3 regions of the Staphylococcus haemolyticus genome follow, and region 2 is predicted to be linked to each of the others. Evidence: predicted binding sites of a transcription regulator. Region 2 holds the regulator's gene; each other region holds the start of a gene.

What was found. The regulator Rex, encoded in region 2, represses fermentation and respiration genes when NADH is low (regulators of the CRP and FNR family bind a similar motif). The targets are predictions, from matches to a motif close to TTGTGAAATATTTCACAA.
Region 1: the regulator Rex is predicted to act here: its motif matches at 3,539-3,556, upstream of EQ029_RS01670 (anaerobic C4-dicarboxylate transporter family protein).
Region 3: the regulator Rex is predicted to act here: its motif matches at 3,303-3,320, upstream of nirB (nitrite reductase large subunit NirB).

Annotation. Positions count from the first base shown of each region.
Region 1 covers NZ_CP035291.1:374,368-381,775, reverse strand. Annotated here, with positions in the region: gene cudC (choline uptake/conversion transcriptional regulator CudC) at 1-167, shown strand, start outside; gene EQ029_RS01675 (BCCT family transporter) at 227-1,852, opposite strand; gene EQ029_RS01670 (anaerobic C4-dicarboxylate transporter family protein) at 2,216-3,508, opposite strand; gene EQ029_RS01665 (hypothetical protein) at 3,732-3,998, opposite strand; gene EQ029_RS01660 (CHAP domain-containing protein) at 4,180-4,959, opposite strand; gene EQ029_RS01655 (CitMHS family transporter) at 5,479-6,849, opposite strand; gene cysC (adenylyl-sulfate kinase) at 6,998-7,408, opposite strand, start outside.
Region 2 covers NZ_CP035291.1:924,841-932,248, forward strand. Annotated here, with positions in the region: partial or broken gene EQ029_RS04395 (IS1182 family transposase) at 1-53, shown strand, start outside; gene abc-f (ribosomal protection-like ABC-F family protein) at 61-2,004, opposite strand; gene EQ029_RS04405 (redox-sensing transcriptional repressor Rex) at 2,245-2,883, shown strand; gene EQ029_RS04410 (YeeE/YedE family protein) at 3,079-4,176, shown strand; gene EQ029_RS04415 (sulfurtransferase TusA family protein) at 4,196-4,420, shown strand; gene EQ029_RS04420 (ammonium transporter) at 4,542-5,786, shown strand; gene EQ029_RS04425 (LacI family DNA-binding transcriptional regulator) at 5,886-6,845, shown strand; gene EQ029_RS04430 (glycoside hydrolase family 32 protein) at 6,930-7,408, shown strand, end outside.
Region 3 covers NZ_CP035291.1:603,216-610,623, forward strand. Annotated here, with positions in the region: gene EQ029_RS02715 (YceI family protein) at 1-466, shown strand, start outside; gene EQ029_RS02720 (SRPBCC family protein) at 616-1,095, shown strand; gene EQ029_RS02725 (hypothetical protein) at 1,156-1,338, shown strand; gene EQ029_RS02730 (formate/nitrite transporter family protein) at 1,480-2,301, shown strand; gene EQ029_RS02735 (sirohydrochlorin chelatase) at 2,493-3,209, shown strand; gene nirB (nitrite reductase large subunit NirB) at 3,444-5,855, shown strand; gene nirD (nitrite reductase small subunit NirD) at 5,859-6,173, shown strand; gene cobA (uroporphyrinogen-III C-methyltransferase) at 6,164-7,108, shown strand; gene EQ029_RS02755 (nitrate reductase subunit alpha) at 7,316-7,408, shown strand, end outside.

The sequences.
Region 1 (7,408 bases), 550 kb from region 2:
TAAAAAATGCTGACTTAGACGATCATGCTAAAGCAGAAGTCGATAAAATCCAAGCTCAATTAGATCACACTAAGCAATATTGTAAATGGTTAGAAAACTTAAGTAATGCCATTGAAAGTGGACAGATATTCGAACATTACCCAATTCCAGAAAAAGAAGATATTTAAAAAAGCTAGCAGATTTTCTAAAGTGTAAAACTTTGAAGAATCTGCTAGCTCTTTTTTATTTATAAGTTATCATCATCATCTGATTTTTCTTTAACTTGCACAATACGTATTGAACGTCTCTCAATTTCTTTATGTTTATCCGCTCTTGTCTCCAGTTTAATCCGATCTCTATTAAGCGTAATAATAAACGATATCATCATAAAAATAAATATGACAATCAACGGTACACTCGCCAGTATGGATGCTGTTTTTAATACTTCTAGCGCACGTTCACCACCAACTAACATAAGAGAGAATGGTAATAGACACAACGCAAATGCCCAGAATAAACGGTTAGCCTTTAATGGCTCTCCAATAACTTTTTTCTGAGATGCAGCAGCTAAAATATATGAACCTGAATCAAATGTTGTTGCTAAGAATAAGAATGCAGAAATCAAGAACAATACAACAATTAATGATGAAAATGGTAATTGATGCATTACTTGAATAATCGTTGCTTCAGTACCGTGTGAATTTAAAAAGTTAATAACATTAAATTCACCAGTAATTTGTAAATACACAGCATAGTTACCAAATATACCAAAGAACAATAGACAGCCTAATGTACCATAAATAATAGTACCTAGAATGACTTCTTTAAGACGACGTCCTTTTGAAATACGTGCGATGAACAGACCGATAAACGGTGCATATACTAACCACCATGACCAATAGAATATTGTCCAGTCTTGTGGAAAATTCGTTTCTTTACGTCCTTTAATCCCACCAAAAGGTTCCATCCAAGTGGCCATATGGAAGAAATCTCTCAGCATATTACCAAAACTTGTAATCGTTGTTTCCATAATAAATACAGTAGGCCCAACAATAAACACAAATCCTAATAATAAGAATGATAGCCATACGTTAACATCACTTAATTTTTGAATTCCTTTTTTCAAACCAGAATAAGAACTGACTGCGAACACCACTGTGATTGTTAATAAGATGATTGAACGCACAACCATATTCTCTCCATCGATGCCTGTAAGTTTCTCTATACCAGCAGAAATCATTGGCACGCCAAGTGCGAGTGATGTTGCTGCACCTCCTAGTAAACCAAAAATAAATAATATATCCACTAATTTACCTAAAAATTTATCCGTTTGTCCCTTTAAAACTGGACGACATGCTTGACTGATTTTGTAAATTGGTTGTTTCTTAACGAATACTAAATAACCAATGGGTAATGCTGGCAACACATAGATTGCCCATGCGATTGGTCCCCAATGGAACATCCCATATTGCGTTGCATATGTAAGTGCTTCATCTGACATCCCTTTTGCACCATTCGGTGGTACTTGATAATAGAATGCCCACTCAATGACACCCCAATATAAAATATCCGATCCAATACCTGCACAGAAGAGCATAGACGCCCAACTAAAGTTATTGAATTCTGGTCTATCAGTTGCCTTTCCAAGTGTTACATTGCCATAACGACCGAATGCAATATATAGTACAAAGAATAGAATGATTAATCCCATAAATAAATACACAGTTCCAATTGAATTGGAAATTGCGCTATTGATATCGGTAATTACTTTTTCACTGGCTTTAGGGAATACCATCATCGGTGTAACAGCTACAAGTAATACGATTACCGTCCCTATAAAAGTCGGCCAATCCATAATTTTTTCTCGTTTCAATTATGTTCCTCCTCAAAATTGTTGTTTCGATAAAAATTAAAAACCACTTTCTTGTCACGGTTTATTCACATATTGACGATATCTAAAATTAAATAAAAATGCAAATTACATTCAAATTATACTTTCCTATTTATTGAATAAATATATATTTCAGACATATTTTAAAGCTTTAAAAATCGCCATAACAACAGTGTTAAATTTAAACTTAACGTATTTAACAAATTTTATATTGTATTAATTTTGCATAATAATACTGTTATTATGAATTTATATTTATTTGAATTCTTTTAAAATACCTGTTCATTTTCAAAAGAAAAGACCACTAAACTTTGAGCATTTGCCCAAAATTAGTGGTCTTATAATCTATAATCCCAATAAAAATTTAATTAAGAATCCAACCACGATTGATACACCAATCGCAAAGAAACCTGGAATAATAAAACTTGTTGCACGCGTGCGTCCGGTCTCATCTAGATTAACTGCAAATAATAATGTTGGCTGTGCTGGAATGACGAAATTGACATTAAGCGTTTGGACCATTGCAATGAAATACATTGGTGGAATACCCATACTCATGACAATCGGCACCATAATGGAGGCTGTTGCAGTTTGCGAGATAACGATCATTGCCACTATGGCAACTAAGACAATGACTAGCCAAGGTATAGATTGAATTGTTTGTCCAATATCGTCTTGTATAATTTTTAAATTTTGCGGTGCATTAAATACAGTAGCACCTAACCAACCTGGGCCAAGTACTGCAAAGAGTGCACCAATAGCTGATTGCGCAATATTAGATGACAATATATCACTCGTGTTAATCTTCATCATTAATAAATTAATTGCAACACTCAAATACATAAAGAATTGGACGATTTCCGTCATAGTTACTTTAACTTGTTCACCATCAACATTAAATGAAGGCATTAAATTTGGAAAAATACCAAAAGTTAATATACCTGCAACACATAATAAAAATCCAACTACGCCTAATTTGGTTTTCGTTGTAAATGATTGTTTGACTGGCACTTCAGGCGTATGTGCAATTTCACTTGCAGTGACCGTTGTCTTACGACCAACAAATGTACAAAAGACACTCAACATTAGCATCGTAATAATCGCTGTAGGTAATACAATACTTAAATATTGTCCCATTGATATATGATAACCAGCCATTACTGATATGATATAAGCTGTTGCCGATGCTGCAGGACTACATAATAAGGCTAAATTTGCAGTCAAAACAGATGCGGTGAGTGGTCGTTTAGGTTGGATATTTGCTCTAACAGCAGTCTTAGCAATAATAGGTTCTAAAGATAAAGCAATATTTGCGGTACCTACACCAAATACAAACAGAAAGACAATCATTGGTGCGATAAAAATAATGGATTTCGGGAAACGCTCGATAATTTTAGAAGCAAGAAAGACTAAATAGTCTATTCCTCCCGTAGCTTGTAAAGTACCACCTGCGATACCAATAGATAAAATGATTAAAACTGCAGTGACAGGCGCTGAACCTGGAGGCAACTGAAAACCAAAAATCATAATGAGTTGTGCCACAATGGCGAAGATACCACACCCTAATGCACCAGCTGTGCGAAGCCCTAATATAATAGCCAGTATCATTATGATGATTTCTACTACAAACAGTAGCATGATGAAAGCTCCTAACTTTTCTGAAAATTATTGTGATTTTTTTAACATACATAGTTTATCACTTGCAGATGCTAAAAGTATAGAATTGAAGAAAAATTGAGATATTAAATGTAAATAAAATGTGAACATTCAACCTTACTATTCAATTTATTTCTCATCAATTTCAATTTAAAAAACCTTGAAAGTATGCTTGATATAGCATCTTCCAAGGGTTTTATAATCATTATTTCTCACGATGATTTATATGCTCATCTTTAAGCGTTCCTTCTTTAGTTGGTGCCTCTTCATAGTCACCATCTACACCTTTATCATCAGTATGACCTTTTGCCATTTCTAAATTTTTCTCAGTTTCTTTTCGTTTTTCTTTTTTAGAGCGTTTATCATATGCTCGTTCTTCTAATAATGAACCCCAAATGAGGCCACAAATAATCGCAATAGTTACAATAGCAATTAGAGCTAATATAATCCACTTAATTACATCAAACGTCATCTCTACTCACCCTCCTTCACAATTAAACATAATATTCTTTAAGTATTCTTTTTCTTTTTATTATGTTTCCCTTTATGCTTGGGCTTCAATCACACGAAGACCTATCTTGTCACAGTCTTTTCTCAAAAGAAAAAACCACGACTCCGCATGATAAGGAATCGTGGTTAAAAGTTATTTCAAATTATGAAATGTAGTTGTATGAACCAGCTTGGCTAGCTGAGATTGTACGTGATGAAACGACACCAGGTCCACCATTATAGTTCATTTCTGAAACTTTAACTGAACCATCATCGTTTACACTTTCAACGTATGCAACGTGACCGTATGCACCTTGAGATGTTTGCATTACTGCACCTGCTTTAGGTGTGTTATTAACTGTGTAGCCATCTGCAGCTGCTGCAGTTGCCCAGTTATTTGCATTACCCCAAGTGCTACCAATTTTACCGCCTACTTTGTCATATACATAATACGTACATTGACCTGCAGTGTAAAGGTTTGAACCTCCACTTGATTTACCAGCTAATGCTTCGCTACTAGAACTTGAACTAGTTGATTGTGTAGTTGGTGCGTTTTGAGTTGTGACTTTAACGTTACGATCTGAAGTTGAATAACTAGCACCTAAACCACCGCCAGCATTATTGTTTGCTGTGTATGATTGAGTGCTTTGGTTTGATTGATTGTTATTGTAATTATAGCTATAGTTATTGTTTGATTGAGTATTGTTTACTGCTTGGTTGCCAGTGTTTTGTTGACCACCTTGTTGAGCTTGAGATGGGCTCCAGTTACCTTGCCATTCATAATGATAATTACCTTGTTGGTCAATTGTGTAAGTGTAACTATATGAATATGGGTCATTAGGGTTATATCCATTATTAATTTCCGCTGCGTCTGCATCTTGATGTGCTAATCCGAATGTTGCAATACCTGCTGTTGCGATTGTAGCTGTAGCGATCTTTTTCATAATAAAATATCCTCCTAGAATGTTTAAAGCTTATTTTTTCTCGTGGCTACCTGCAATTGACATATTAGAAATTTCAAATCAATTTGATTCAAAATAGTTTTAAGAAATTTTTTCCTCGTTAAATAACGACAAGACATACTCTAACAGACACACAAGGGTTTGTGTGGAATGTTAAGGGTTTGTAAATGAATCATAATAATTTTACTTTGCATGTAATAAACATAGACTTATATTACAATTATAAAAACACTTCTATGACAGTGCTTATACTATATTAATCAACAGTGTATATACTCGACTTGTAAAATATCTGATAATTTTAAAGATGTTTTATTTCATGTAAAGTGGGAAGTATGAAGCGTTTTCAAAGTTTGGCGAGGATATTTTGAAAGTATTTTTTATAATAATAATGATAAAAATCGAATCCCCCTTATAAGACATCAGCGACATGCTTATAAGAAGGAATATGAGTTTAATTATTCAATTTAGATCTTTTAACAACGTACTATATCGAGTCATTTAGATTGTAACTGTACCTATTAATACTGCTATGCCCAGTAGCACAATCGCAAATCCCCAGATCCAAAAGAATGCATATTTAATATATGTACCCATGTTTGCCTCAGCGAGACCAATAGCTAACCATAGTGCAGGAGAGAACGGGCTTACAAATGTTCCTACAATATTACCGATTACCATTGAATATGCTGTTGAAACTGGATTAATACCAAATTGACTTGCAGTTTGTTCTACTATAGGAAGTAACGCGAAATAATACGCATCTGTACTTGTAAGTAAATCAAGTGGAACGCCAAAGAAACCGACAATGATATGTAAATATGGTCCAACGGCATCAGGAATGATCTTAATGAAATTTAAAGCAATTGACTTTAACATACCTGTTTCTTCTAAAACACCTAAGAACATACCTGCTGCTATAATAACTGCGGCCATCATTAATGCATTTGGTGCATGTGCCTTAAGACGGTTCATTTGCTCATCCACATTTGGGAAGTTAATCACTAATGCAATTGCAACACCAATCATAAAAGCAAATTCAGGCGGGGCAACGTTAGCTAACATCATAACTAAAACGATAATCGTCAATAGTACATTGGCCCAAATTACCCAACCATGTTTGAACGCGCGTCCTCTTACAGGAAACTTAATGTCTTGATCTCGTTCGTAATTTTTCACAAGTCGATGAATATCAATGTTTAATGTAGGTTCTACTTCACCGTTATCGATTGCCTTCTTAATTCGTTTCTTTTCCCTAAACCCTAAATAAGTTGCGAAGATAAGTACTAACACGAAGCCAATCAATTGTACTGGAATGATGCCATACCATAATTCATTAACACTTTTCACTTTCAATACAGAAGCAACACGCGCCATTGGTCCGCCCCAAGGCACCATATTCATAATCGCGGCACTAATTGCTAGTAAAAGAATTAATAAGTATTTGTTCATGTTTAAAGCTTTATATAGTGGCAATAATGCAGGAATTGATAATAAGAAAGTGACAGCACCTGCACCATCTAATTGTGCAAACATACCAATCAATGCTGTGACAATACAAACAATGACTACATTACCGCGAGTCATTAATATAAGTCGTTTGACAATAGGTTTGAACAGGCCACTGTCAGTCATAATGCCAAAGAATATAATTGCAAAGATAAACATGATGACTACGCTCATCACAGATCCTAAACCACTATTAAAGAATTTAACTAAATCTTTAATGCCGTATCCTAATAGCAAAGCACCAATACTAGGAATTAAAATCATACCGACGACTGGACTAATCTTTTTTGCAATTAAAAGTCCAACAATTGAGCCGATAATGATTATCCCCATTATTGTTAACCACATACTATCCCCTTGCATGTGAATTCCCCCTTATATCGTAATACGCTCTCCATTTATATAGAAAACGTTTTCATAATTTTATCAAAAATCTGACTTTAATTTAAGACGATATGCAAAAAAAGCGTGTTATCAATCAATAAAAGGACTGACAACACGCAGAATACTTTTAAATAATTTCTTTATTCTTCAAATATTCGATAATAGTACTTACTGATTCTTCTACACTTTGATGTTCTGTATTAATCGTAATTTCTGGTTGATGTGGTGCCTCATATGGCGCACTTATACCAGTAAATTCCTTAATTTCACCAGAGCGTGCTTTTTTATAAAGACCTTTAGGATCACGTTGTTCACATGCTTCCACGCTACACTCTGTGTAAACTTCAATGAATTCTCCATCTTCTAAAATTTCACGAACTTCATCACGATCAGCTCTGTAAGGCGAAATAAATGCTGTTATAGCAATTGTTCCCGCATCTACAAGTAATTTACTTACTTCACCAATGCGTCGAATATTTTCCTTACGGTCTTCTGGACTAAAGCCTAAATTCTTGTTTAAACCATGTCTTACATTATC
Region 2 (7,408 bases):
TGTCTTTTTTTCACTTATCCAAGAACTTTATGTCCCGGACTCTGGTAAAATAATGAGTCTTTAGATATTTTCTTGTAAATTTTCCCATTCCGACATAACCTGTTCTAACATTTGTTCGGTTTCAAGTTTCTGATTCGCTAATGATGAGGCTTTTTCAGGATTATTGAATACGTCAGGCTGAGTGAGTTGTTCATCAATGCGTGCTATTTCATTCTCAAATGCTTCAATTTTGGCTTCACAGTTCTCAATGAGACGTTCTAATTTTCTTTGCTCACGACGTTGTTGCTTTTGAGAATCATAGGTATTTACATTTTCATTAGCTTCATTTTGATTTGAAGTATCCTCTTTACTAAAATCATTGCGCTCATTTTTAAAAGCTTCAAGTGCCGCTGCTTCTTCTGTTTTCTCGATGTAATATTGATAATCTCCCAAATACATTTGGCCACCGTCATAATTTAAGTCGAATACTTTATTTGCCAATTGATTAATAAAGTAACGATCGTGTGATACAAAAAGAATGGTTCCTTCAAAATCTTTTAGCGCTTGTTCTAACATCTCTTTAGAATCTATATCAAGATGGTTTGTTGGTTCATCAAGAATTAATACATTATCTCTTTGAAGCATAAGTAGCGCTAATTGCAAACGAGCTTTTTCTCCACCAGATAAATCATTGATTACTTTCTTTACATCATCTTGCACGAATAAGAAACGTCCGAGTATAGCGCGAATATCTTTTTCATTCATTGTTGGATATTGATCCCAAACATAGTCGATAATTGTTTTATTAGATTTAAATTCAGCTTGCTTTTGATCGTAATAACCAATTTGAAGATTTGCACCAAAGGTAATTTCACCTTCTAATTGATTTTGACGTTGAGCGATGGTCTTGATTAGAGTAGTTTTACCTACGCCATTTGGGCCAATAATGGCAATATGATCCCCCTTACTTACTTCAATATTAATAGGAGATGTAATAGGCGAGTCATAACCAATTTTCAGATTACGTATATTCATAACGTCATTACCTGTATTACGATTAAAGCCAAATTGAATGTTAGCACTTCTTGCGTCCAACATAGGTTTGTCAATACGTTCCATTTTTTCTAGTGTTTTTCGACGACTTTTTGCCATTCCACTAGTTGAAGCACGTGTTATATTTTTCTCTACAAATGTTTCTAATCTTTTAATTTCATCTTGCTGACGTTCATATTCTTGCATTCTGCTTTCGTAATATTTATCACGTTGCTCAATAAATTGTTCATAATTTCCGACGTAACGTTTAACATCGCCAAGTGCAACATCATATATTTGAGTGACTATTTTATCTAGGAAATATCTATCGTGACTGATAATAACAATGGCACCTTTGAAATATTTTAAATAATCTTCTAACCACTTCGTCGTTTCTAAATCTAAATGGTTTGTAGGTTCGTCTAGTAGTAATAAATCTGGCTCATTCAATAGCATTTGGGCTAAGGATAATCGCGTTTTTTGACCACCACTGAAATCATTGATAGGTTTATCGAAATCATCTTCATTGAAATTTAAACCATGTAGAACAGTTTTGATTTTACTTTCATACTGATAACCATCAAGTTGTTCGAATTGATTAGTTAAAGATTCATAGCGTTCCATATGTTGTTGATATTCTTCGGAATAGTAGTTAGATGCATGATCAGCTAGCCAATTCGTTTCTTCTCTAATTAGAAGTTCCATTTTTTTTAAATGTTCAAACGGTTTTGACATTTCTTCGAAGACTGAAGCAGATGAATTAAGTGTCATTTGCTGTGTTAAATAACCCATACGTAAATTTTTGATTTTTGATATATGACCGCTATCATAGTCTTCAACACCGGCAATGATTTTCATTAAAGTCGATTTACCAGCACCGTTTCTGCCTACGACACCAATTCGTTCGCCTGTTTTTACTTCGAAATTCACACGCGTGAAAATATCTTCGCCATCAAATGATTTCGAAATATCGTTTAATTGCAAGAGTATCATTCAGGTTTCACCTTTCTATTTATAAGTTTATTACTCGAAATTAGATTGTATATTACTCTATATTTTACCGTATTACTTAGTTTCTTGAAACTAAGTTATTTATTTTTAAAATATGTTAGGGTATAATATTCCAGTATTCATAATAGGACATAACGACATTTTTAAATTTAAAACGTATAGCACTCAAAATAGTTTGGATACATAGATTATAAAATTCAAACATAAAGGGGGGCATTTTAAATGGCTCATAATAAATCTAAAATTCCACGGGCAACTTTGAAGCGATTACCTTTATATTACAGATTCGTTAACACACTCAAGTCAAAAGGCATTGATAGGGTTAATTCTAAGGCTATTAGTGAGGCACTCAATATTGAATCAGCAACCATCCGAAGAGATTTCTCTTATTTTGGAGAATTAGGCAAAAAAGGCTACGGTTACAATATAGATAGTCTATTAGAATTCTTTAAAACAGCATTAAGTGATAGTGATAATATACACATAGCTTTAGTAGGTGTTGGTAATTTAGGTCGAGCACTTTTGACATATAACTTTTCAATTCATGATGAAATGACAATAACTGAGGCTTTTGATATAGATGAACAGATTGTCGGAACAGAGATTGGTGATGTATCTGTGCATCATATGAACGATTTGAAGAAAGTACTCAATGCTCAAAATATCAATGTTGTAATATTAACTACACCAGAGGAAGCAGCACAACGCGTTGCAAATCAGTTGGTTGAAGCTGATATTCAGGGTATACTAAATTTCACACCAGCTAGAATAGAAGTACCTAATACCGTACAAGTGCATCATATTGACTTGGGCATAGAATTGCAATCATTGCTATTCTTTATGAAAAACTATTCTAATTAATTTTTATATTTATATTCTTGCATCCTTCTTTATAAGAGGGGTGTTTTTAATTTGCGTTTAACATTCATTAATTTCATTTAGTTTTTAAAACATCATATTATTAAAATCAAAAGCGTTTAATTTTAAGATGTTGCAAAATTTAGTACAATTGATTATAACACCTTAGTAAAACAATCGGGAAAGGATGAATTGATAGTGATATGGATGATCATTAGTGGTCTTATAGTAGGTATATTATTAGGGTTTGTGATGCAACGTACACGCTTCTGTTTAGCTGGTGGCTTCAGAGATATGTACGTTCAAAAAAATAATAAAATGTTTTATGCCTTATTAGTTGCTATTACTGTCCAAAGTATTGGACTACTTATTTTAACTGGATTAAATGTTATATCTATCCCAGATAGTACATTTCCAATTATAGGTACAATTATTGGTGCTTTTATATTTGGAATCGGTATTGTATTAGCAGGAGGATGTGCTACAGGTACATGGTATCGAGCTGGTGAAGGTTTGATTGGCAGTTGGGTAGCGCTCGTACTATATGCTGTAACTGCTGCTATTACTAAAACTGGTATATTACTTCCAGTAATGTCATGGATTAATAAACCTACAAACATTAATGCAAATATGTCTCAGACTACCGGTATTCCTATGTGGGTGTTTACGTTAGTATTAACAATTATAACTATCATTTTTGTAACTAAAACATTACGTAAACCAAAACCCAAATTTGCAGTTCCAAAGCTTAAACAAAAATATAGTGGCTTGAGACACTATTTATTTGAAAAACGATACCATCCATTTGTAGCTGGTATTGCAGTAGGATTAATTGCTTTGATAGCTTGGCCAATGAGTATTTCTACTGGAAGAGATTACGGCTTAGGCATTACCACACCTTCAGCAAATTTAATTACTTTTTTAATAACAGGTGATACTAAGCTAATTGATTGGGGAGTTTTATTAATTTTAGGTATATTCTTAGGTTCTTATATTGCTGCTAAAGGATCACGTGAATTTAAATGGCGATTACCTGATAAAAAGACCATTCGCAATAGTGCTATTGGTGGTATTTGTATGGGATTTGGTGCTTCAGTAGCTGGAGGATGTTCAATTGGAAATGGTTTAGTAGAAACTGCTATCATGTCTTGGAAAGGATGGATAGCACTTGGTTCTATGATTTTAGGTGTATGGTTTATGAGTTACTTTATATTTATAAGACCAATGAAAAAATTAGAAAAACAAACATCTAAGTCTCAAGCAACAACAGCGACAAAACAAGTACAAACAACTTAATTAATTTGGAGGTAATACAATGTTATATGAATTAGGTACTGTAGGTATGGTTTGTCCATTCCCATTGATAGAAGCGCAAAAGAAAATGCAAACACTAGATAATGGTGATGAACTTAAAATTGATTTTGATTGCACACAAGCAACAGAAGCTATTCCTAATTGGGCAGCTGAGCAAGGTTATCCAGTTACGAATTATGAACAATTAGACGATGCTTCATGGACAATTACAATTCAGAAAGCTTAAAACAAAATAGGCATGCAAAATGTCTTTGTTATATTATGTAACATATTGTGTCATTTTATCTTACACATTTTTGCTATTTCAATTTAGTATCATTATGATATTTTTAAAGGAAGTGGTAATTATGAAGATGGATGACACAATTTTTTTATTTCTTTGCACTTTACTTGTATGGATTATGACACCAGGTCTTAGCTTGTTTTACGGTGGTCTAGTTCAATCAAAGAATGTTTTGAATACAGTAATGCAAAGTATGGCAGCAATGGTTATCGTGACTTTCACATGGGTTGTATTAGGATTTTCATTAAGTTTTGGAACGGGAAATGCTTTGATAGGAAATTTCGATTTAATTGGACTACAGCATGTCGGATTTGCAGTTAATGATCAATTAAGTCCACATATTCCATTTGCATTATTTATGCTATTCCAAATGATGTTTTGTACAATTGCAGTTTCAATACTTTCAGGTTCAATCGCTGAACGTATGAAATTCTTTCCATTTATTATCTTTATCTTTTTATGGGTGATTTTAATATATAGTCCAGTTGCACATTGGGTGTGGGGCGGAGGTTGGATTCAACAACTTGGTGCCCTTGATTATGCAGGTGGTACAGTTGTACATATCACATCTGGACTCTCAGGACTTATTTTAGCTATCATGATAGGTAATGGTAAAAAAATTGAAAAAATACAGCCACATAATCTTTTAATCACTTTAATTGGCGGTATTTTAGTATGGATAGGTTGGTATGGCTTTAACACAGGTAGTGCTTATACTTTAAATGATGTCGCATTAACATCATTTGTAAATACGATTATTGCTGCAAGTGGTGGTGCTTTTAGCTGGTTAGTAGTTGAGTACTGTATTACTAAGAAATTAAGTTTACTTGGGTTGTTATCAGGCGTGTTAGCAGGGTTAGTCGCTATTACACCGGCAGCAGGCTACGTTAGTTATTTCAGTGCTTTTATTATTTCATTTGCAGGTGGAATCGTTTGTTATCTTGTTATTAATGTAATCAAAGTGAAGTATAAATATAACGATACACTTGATGCATTTGGTATCCATGGCGCTGGAGGCATTGTTGGTGCTATTCTTACCGGTGTTTTTCAATCACAACATGTTAATAATGATGTATCAAATGGTTTAATTTATACAGGAGATGTACACTCTGTCTTAATTCAAATACTAGCTGTAATCGTGGTATTGTGTTATACCATTGTTTTAACATGGATTATAGGAAAAATTTTACAGAAAATAATGCCTATCGCTACTACGGAAGAAGAAGATAAAGCAGGTTTAGATCAACTTGTTCATGGTGAGAAAGCCTATTTTTATGGAGAACTAAACAAATTAAATAAGAGATATTGATAATATTATTAGTCTAATACATATTAAAAAGTTACTTTGAGAGATTATTTCTGTGATAAAATAATTCTTAAATGAAAACTAATTTAGGTGATTAATCTAATGAAAAATATATCAGATATCGCAAATTTAGCGGGAGTATCTAAAAGCACGGTCTCCCGCTTTTTAAATGGTGGCTCAGTAAGCCCCCAAACTAAAGAAAAATTAAGTCGAATTATTGAAGAACATGATTATCAGCCAAATCAGTTTGCTCAAAGTTTAAGAGCTAAGCATACGAATCTAATTGGTGCTATCATTCCAAGGATGAATTCACATGCGGTTGATGAAACTGTGAAAGGAATTGTATCTGTATGCCATCAACATCAATATCAATTATTACTTAACTATACTGGTTTAGATATACGTGCTGAAATAGAGGCCTTGGAGACATTTTCAAGAAGTAAAGTGGATGGCATCATATTAATGGCTACTACTTTGACTGATGAACACTTGGAAGTAATTGAAAAATTAAATGTACCGGTAATTCTAGTTGGACAATCCTATCCCAATTTACATAGTATAATTCATGATGATTATCAAGCAGGTTTTATAGTAGGGGAACAGATAGGGAGTAAAAAGCATAAAAACGTTGTATTCTTTGGTGTAAGTGAGGAGGACGTTGCTGTAGGCGTCAAACGTAAACAAGGTATTATTGATGGTTTAAAAAAATACGATGTTTATCCTGAAATTTATTTAACTTCTTTTAAATATGAAGAGGCAAAAAATGATGTTTCTGAGAAGTTAAAAAATGCTAGTGGTATCGATGCGTTAATTGGAGCAACAGATCCTATTGCATTAGCAATTCATAAATTTTATTCTCAACAAAACAATGCTACTGGAAATTATCAAATTTTTGGATTTGGGGGAGACCCAATGACACAACTTGTTACACCCGCTATTACGACAGTTAAATTCAATTATTTTAAAGCTGGCACGTATGCTATGAACCAATTGAATGAATTAATTTTTTCTAAAAATGCAGTATCTAAAACTGTCATTCCTGTTGAAATAGAGAATTTTTAAAAATATTTAAAACTATGGAACCGATACCATAATCAATGATAAAATTATATTAAATTTAGATTTAAATTATTTTGGAGGAATAATATGGCTGAATGGTCAAGAGAAGAACGTTATCGTTGTATTGAAGACGTTGATAAAAAGTACTTAGAAATTCTCAAGCAACAAGTTAAAGCGTCAAGATTTCGTCAAACATTTCATATTCAACCTGAAACTGGTTTGCTAAATGATCCTAATGGATTAATTTATCATAATGGCAAATATTATATTTCACATCAATGGTTCCCATTAGGAGCAGTGCATGGATTGAAATATTGGTTTAATTATACTAGTGATGATTTAGTGACGTTTGAACCACAAGATACCTTAATTAAACCCGATACATATTATGATAGCCATGGTGTTTACAGTGGTAGTGCTTTTGAGCATAATGGAGATTTATATTACATGTATACAGGCAATCATCGTGATGAACAATGGAATCGATATGCTAGTCAGATGATCGCTAAAGTTCAAAATAACGGAGCGATTACTAAATTTGATGCACCCGTAATTCCTTCACAACC
Region 3 (7,408 bases), 320 kb from region 2:
TCAACACTTAGTTGTATCAAATGTTAAAGGACGTTTTAACGAATTTGACGCTAACATTTCAGGTGATTTCAATGATTTAAGTTCATTACAAGGTACTTTTACTGTTAAAGCAAATTCAATTGATACTAAAGTAGCAGATCGTGATAATCATCTTAAAAGCGCAGATTTCTTAGACGCTGAAAACTACCCAGAAATTAAATTTGAAATTACTAACGTAGATGATAAATCAGTTACTGGTAACTTAACTATGAAAGATCAAACACATGAAGAAACTTTTGATTTAGATTATAAAGGTACTAGTTTAAATCCATTAAACGGTAAAAACACTGCTGGTTTAGTAATTACTGGTAGCCTTAACCGTGAAAAATATGGTATTACGTTTAACCAACAACTTGAAACTGGTGGTTTCTTATTAGGAAAAGACTTAAATGTTGAATTTGATTTAGAATTTCCACTTGAAGACTAATCACTAGTTATTAAAAATACTTATATGGCTTCCTACAAAGTAGACATTAATGAATGTAAGCTTTGTAGGGAGCTTTTATATTTTTGTAATTAAAATCAATAACTGGTAAATTCAGAGAGAGCATTTAAAAAATAGATAGGGGGATTTAAATGTCAATTCAATTAAAAGATAATAAAATTATATTTAATAGAACGTTTGAGGCGCCAATAAATGAAGTATTCGAGGCATACACTACGGAGACGTTATTCGAACAATGGTTCCATCCTCAAGGAGGTAAAACAAAGGTTTATCGTTTTAATCCAGAAGCCGGTGGTGATGCCTTCTTTGCGATAGAAATGCCAGAACAAACAAGTTACACATTGACTGAATATAAAAAGGTGGATAAACCTAATCATATTGAATACTTAGATTTCTTTGCTACGTCTCAAGGTGAGAAAGATACATCATTACCTGGGATGCAAATTTTGATTGATTTCACTTCAGAATCAGCGCAACGCACGCTTGTAACGTCAACTTCTATCTTTCCAACAAAAAATGCGGCGCAACAAGCACTTGATATGGGTGTAGAAGCGGGAATGAATTCTACATTAGACCAACTTGATTCATTATTGAAACAAAAAAAGTCATAAGTATGTCAAAAAAATTCAACTAAATTTAAGTTATAATGTAGTTGAAATGAGGTTGATGATATGAAAGAAAGATATTTAAAAGTACTAGCTTTATTTTCAGTTAGTACATTAATACCTACAGTACTACTCAATTCAAAGGCAATTGATAATAGTGCAATTAAATATGTTTTAAGAACAGCGCTAGGCTATGGCATTTTTGCTACAGGTTTACGCTATTTATCAAGACTTAAAGCACATAAATAGTAAATTACTAAGTGAGATAGAATCGTGTCTACATGATACGATTTTATCTCACTTTTTTTACCTAAAAAATTTAAGCTATTCATGTTTTCTTAAAAAATATATAATTGAAACATAACTTGAAAGGATGTAGGGGGCATACATATGTTGAAGAACAATAAAACGGTTGAAGACACCCATGCAACGCGTGATATTGTAGAAGCTGCTGTCGGGCAGGTACAGACGAAAGAAATTATGGCTACAAAAACGCCTGGTAGATATGCATTGAAAGCAATCATGTCAGGATTTTTATTAGCAATCGTAACGGTATTTATGTTGGCAATTAAAACACAATTTGCAGGCACTAATGAAGGTTTAGTTAATTTGTTAGGTGCGATTGCATTTAGTTTAGCTTTAGTATTAATTGTGTTGACGAATTCAGAATTACTAACTAGTAATTTCATGTATTTAACGGTAGGCTGGTATTATAAAGCCATTACTATTAATAAGATGTTGTTCATTTTCTTATTCTGTTTTATTGGGAATATTATAGGTGGATTCATATTATTCTTCTTAATGAAAGGGACGCATATTATGACGCCAGAAATGATTGCCAGCTTAAGTAAGACAGTACATATGAAAACGGTAGAATCAACTTGGTTAAATATTTTAGTTAAAGCAATCTTCTGTAATTTCTTTATTAATATTGGTATATACGTGTCTATGTTATTTAAAGAAGGACTGGCAAGAGCATTCTTTATTGCTGCAGGGGTTGTCGTGTTTGTATTCATGGGTTATGAACACGTTGTCTTCAATGCTGGTTTATACGCAGGTATGGTGTTCTATAATTTAGATGCACTATCATGGTTAGGTGTTATTAAAAATATTGTGTTTGCTTTAATTGGTAACTATATCGGTGGTGGTATATTTATTGGTTTAGTATATGCGTATTTAAATGGTTCACGTGATAGTATGAAAGCTAAGTAATCAATAATAGGGTTGTGTTATCACTAAGTTAAATGAGTAGATAGCACAACCTTTTTTATTGAATTAATTTAACCACATTATTGAAAAAGTTGACTAAATGATGATTAAAACATATCATTTTAATCAACATTAAAGCATTTAATGACCAAATTTTAAAAGTAATAAAGTCTAATATAAAGGGGATGAAGCCATTGGTTGCGAATATATTAGTGGCACATGGCATGAGAAAAGGTGATCAAAATAAAGCGTTGGGAGAATTCTTAGATCGTTTATTAAGTGATGAATCGTATGAATATGAATTAGCGTTTATTGAAAGTGAAGAAAAGAGTATTGAAAAAACGATTGGTCGCTTAATAAAGCAAGGTGAAACTCAATTTAAAGTTGTACCTCTTTTGATCTTTTCGGCAATGCATTATATCGTCGATGTTCCTGAAATTTTATCAAATATCAAAAAAGATCATCCTGAAATAAGTTACGAAATTAGTGAACCGCTTGGTACGCATGACTATATGGTGGATTTAGTTGAAAAACGTATTCAAGATGTTGAAATTTCTACCTCCTCTAATTATGCGATTGTATTAATCGCACATGGTAGCTTCTCATATACGAAAGCACATGATGAGTTAAAGGAATTTAGTGAAAAAATGAATCAACCTGTACCTATCTATTGTCGTACGCTATATGGTGACATTACTTTTAGAAATGACTTGGATCAACTTTCGAATGAATATGATGAACTTATTGTAGTGCCAATGTTTTTATATGATGGGCGACTAGTAAATAAAGTAAAACGACTCATTTCAGAAATGGATATACAGGGTACGCTTCACATTACACCATCTATTAATTTCGATAACATATTAAAGAGAATTATTAGTGAACGTTTAAAGCAATTAACATTTAATTAGGATTTATAAGCTGAGGCACAATGTGTCTCAGTTTTTTATTGTATTTGGACAAGTTATTGAACGTATTAGGGAATTCCCCGATTTTTAATTAATTTGTGAAAATCATCACATTTGAAGTGGAATCTGTTATAGAATAGCAGTGAAGAAACAAATGTTGAATATCAAACATTTTAAAAAACAAAAAATTGCAAATGGAAAATAAGTAAATTTAAAGTGATAAAAGGGGCATATTTTATGACTAAACAAAAATTAGTGATGATTGGAAACGGCATGGCGGGATTAAGAACGATAGAAGAAATTCTAGAGCGTTCAGATTCACAATTTGACATTACAATTATTGGGAAAGAACCTTATCCAAACTATAACAGAATAATGTTATCAAATATATTACAGAAGAAAATGACTGTAGAAGAAACAATAATGAATCCATATGAATGGTATGAAGAGAACAACATTCAGCTCATCGTCAACGACCCAGTAGAGACGGTTGATCGTTCAGCACAAACAGTAACAACATCAAAAGGTGTTGAAGTGAATTATGACATTTGTATATTTGCAACAGGCTCTAGTGCATTCGTATTACCGATACCTGGATCAGATTTACCAAGTGTTATAGGTTGGAGAACAATCGAAGATACTGAACGCATGATTGAAATCGCTAAAACGAAAAAGAAAGCTGTCGTTATTGGTGGCGGATTATTAGGACTTGAATGTGCACGTGGTTTAATGGATCAAGGTATGGAAGTAACTGTATTACACTTAGCAGAATGGCTTATGGAAATGCAGTTAGACCGTAAAGCTGGAGGCATGCTTAAAGCAGATTTAGAACGTCAAGGTATGAATATCGAGTTACAAGCGAACTCTAAAGAAATTATTGGTAAAGATGATGTAGAAGCGATTAAATTGGCAGATGGAAGAATAATCGAAACAGACTTAGTTGTCATGGCAGTCGGTATCCGTCCATTTACTCAAGTAGCACGTGATGCAGGTCTAGAAGTAAATAGAGGTATCGTTGTAAATGATTATTTACAAACATCAGACCCTAATATTTATGCGGTTGGCGAATGTTCAGAGCATGACGGCAAAGTATATGGCTTAGTCGCACCGCTCTATGAACAAGGTAAAGTGTTAGCTGACTACCTAACTGGAAAAGAAACAGAAGGGTACAAAGGTTCTACAACTTTCACTTCATTAAAAGTGTCTGGTTGTGATTTATATAGTGCGGGACAAATTGTTGAAAATGAAAATGTCCATGGTATTGAAATTTTCAACAGTGTCGATAATATTTATAAAAAAGTCTATTTGAGTGATGGTCAAGTTGTCGGAGCAGTATTATATGGTGATACAGATGATGGCTCAAGATTCTATAATATGATGAAAAAACATGAATCATTAGAAGACTATACATTAGTATCATTATTGTACAAAGGTGGAGAAGAAGCGGTAACTTCTATCGCTGATATGCCAGATGATGAAACGATTTGTGGTTGTAACGGTGTAGATAAAGGTACGATTGTTAATGCGATTACGACTAAAGGATTAACTTCAGTGGAAGAAGTAACGAAAGCAACTAAAGCGGGTAATTCATGTGGTAAATGTAAAGGACAAATTGGCGAGTTATTACAATGCACATTAGGTGATGACTTTGTAGCAGCGAAACCTACCGGAATTTGTGCTTGTACTGATTTAACACGTGATCAAATTGTTACGCAAATAAGAGCTAAAGGACTAAAAACATCAAAAGAAGTACGTCACGTACTAGACTTTAAAGATAAAAATGGCTGTCCAAAATGTCGTCCAGCAATAAACTACTATTTAAATATGGTATATCCACATGACCATCAAGATGAAAAAGAATCACGCTTCGCAAATGAACGTTATCATGCAAACATTCAAAATGATGGTACATTCTCTGTTATTCCACAAATGCGTGGAGGCGTAACAGATGCTGACCAATTAATAAGATTAGGTGAAGTTGCAAAAAAATACAATGTACCATTAGTTAAAGTAACAGGCTCTCAACGTGTAGGTTTATATGGATTGAAGAAAGAAGAATTACCTAAAGTATGGGAAGATTTAGGTATGCGTTCAGCTTCAGCATATGGTAAGAAAACACGTTCAGTTAAAAGTTGTGTAGGTAAAGAATTCTGTCGATTCGGTACTCAATACACTACACGCTTAGGTATTCGCTTAGAAAAAACATTCGAATACATTGACACACCACATAAATTTAAAATGGGTGTATCTGGTTGTCCACGTAGTTGCGTTGAATCAGGAGTTAAAGATTTCGGTGTTATCTCAGTAGAAAACGGTTATCAAATTTACATCGGTGGTAATGGAGGTACAGATGTTACAGTTGGTAAATTATTAACTACCGTTGAAACTGAAGATGAAGTTATTCAATTATGTGGTGCGTTAATGCAGTATTATCGTGAAACAGGCATTTATGCAGAAAGAACTGCACCATGGTTAAATCGTTTAGGCTTTGAAAATGTTAAAGAAGTACTACTGGATCCTGAACGTCAAAAAGAATTATTCGATAGAATTATGGATGCTAAAAAAGCGATTGATGGACATGGCGAACCTTGGGAAGCAATCGTTGAAGATAAAGAAGCTCGAAAAATCTTTGAAGTTGAGAGGGTGTAACATATGAAATCTATGGAAAAAGTTAAAGTAACGACATTAGAAGAATTAACACCATTGATTGGAAAAAAAGTGATTGTTGATGGTAAAGAAATTGGCATTTTCTTAACTGAAAGTGGAGACATTCATGCAATTAATAATATTTGTCCTCACAAACAAGGGCCATTATCAGAAGGAACAGTAAGTGGCGATTACGTTTATTGCCCTCTACATGATCAAAAGGTTGATTTGAGAAGTGGCGAGGTACAAGAACCTGATACTGGATGTGTTGAAACATATCAAGTTGAAGTCATCGATGGAGACGTTTATGTATGTCTGTAGATGAAAAATCAAAGGTTTACTTGATAGGTGCTGGACCTGGTAATCCTAATCTTTTAACGAAAAAAGCAGAACGATGTATTAAGAAAGCTGAAGTTATTCTATATGATCGTTTAGTAAACCCACTCATACTTCAATATGCACCCGCTGATGCGGAATTCATTGATGTAGGTAAAAAGCCTTACGCTAAACATATACAACAAGACGAAATTAATTTAAAAATCGTTGAAGCGGCTAAAAAGTACCAAACAGTCATTCGTCTCAAAGGTGGCGATCCAGCAATATTTGGTCGTGTTACTGAAGAAGTCAATACTTTAAAAGACTATGGTATTGAATATGAAATTGTTCCTGGTGTAACTTCAGCAAGTGCAGCTGTTGCAACAATGGATTTAGGGTTAACAATGAGATCAGTAGCGCCTAGTGTGACTTTCTCAACAGGCCATTTCAAAGATTCAATCAATCAAGAAACAGATATACGTAATTTGATTAATGGTGGGACATTAGCCATCTATATGGGGATAAAACGATTGGGCCGTATCATTGATCAAATCACAGCTTATACTTCAGAGGACTATTCGATAGCAATTGTGTTTAATGCTACGTGTCATAACCAACGCGTCATCATTGGTAAATTAAGCACCATTGAGCATCAATTACAGCAACACGAACTTGAAGGCGAACCAGGCATTTGCATTTTAGGTGCGATTGTTGACTATATTGATAAAGATAAAGTGTTGAAACAAGAGCATGAAAGAAATTTAGATGATTCATTATATGTTATAAAAGGTTCGAAAGAAGATGCTTTATTGAAAGCTGAAGAATTATCTGAAACAGGATATCGTTGTATAGTACACGTTGATGAAAGTTACCATCCATCACAACAACAATTATACACACAAATAATCAATAACAATAAAATTAAATATATTAATTTATAAGTCATCCTTGCAGGAGTGGTATAACGAATTCTTAGAACGTTATGTACCACTACCTGCTTTTTTGTTTTTTTAGGGATTCCCCCATGCGAATTAGGACATTCCCTAATACCTAATGAATGTGAAAAATTGTACAATCATTATAAATTCAAAAGTAAAACGGCAAATCGGAATAAGTTAATACCTTTAACGGTAGGAGGATTCATATAGATGGGAAAATTTGGATTAAACTTTTTCAAACCAACTGAGACATTTAATGGTAACTGGTCAGTTCTTGAGAGCAAAAGTAGAGAATGGGAAAAA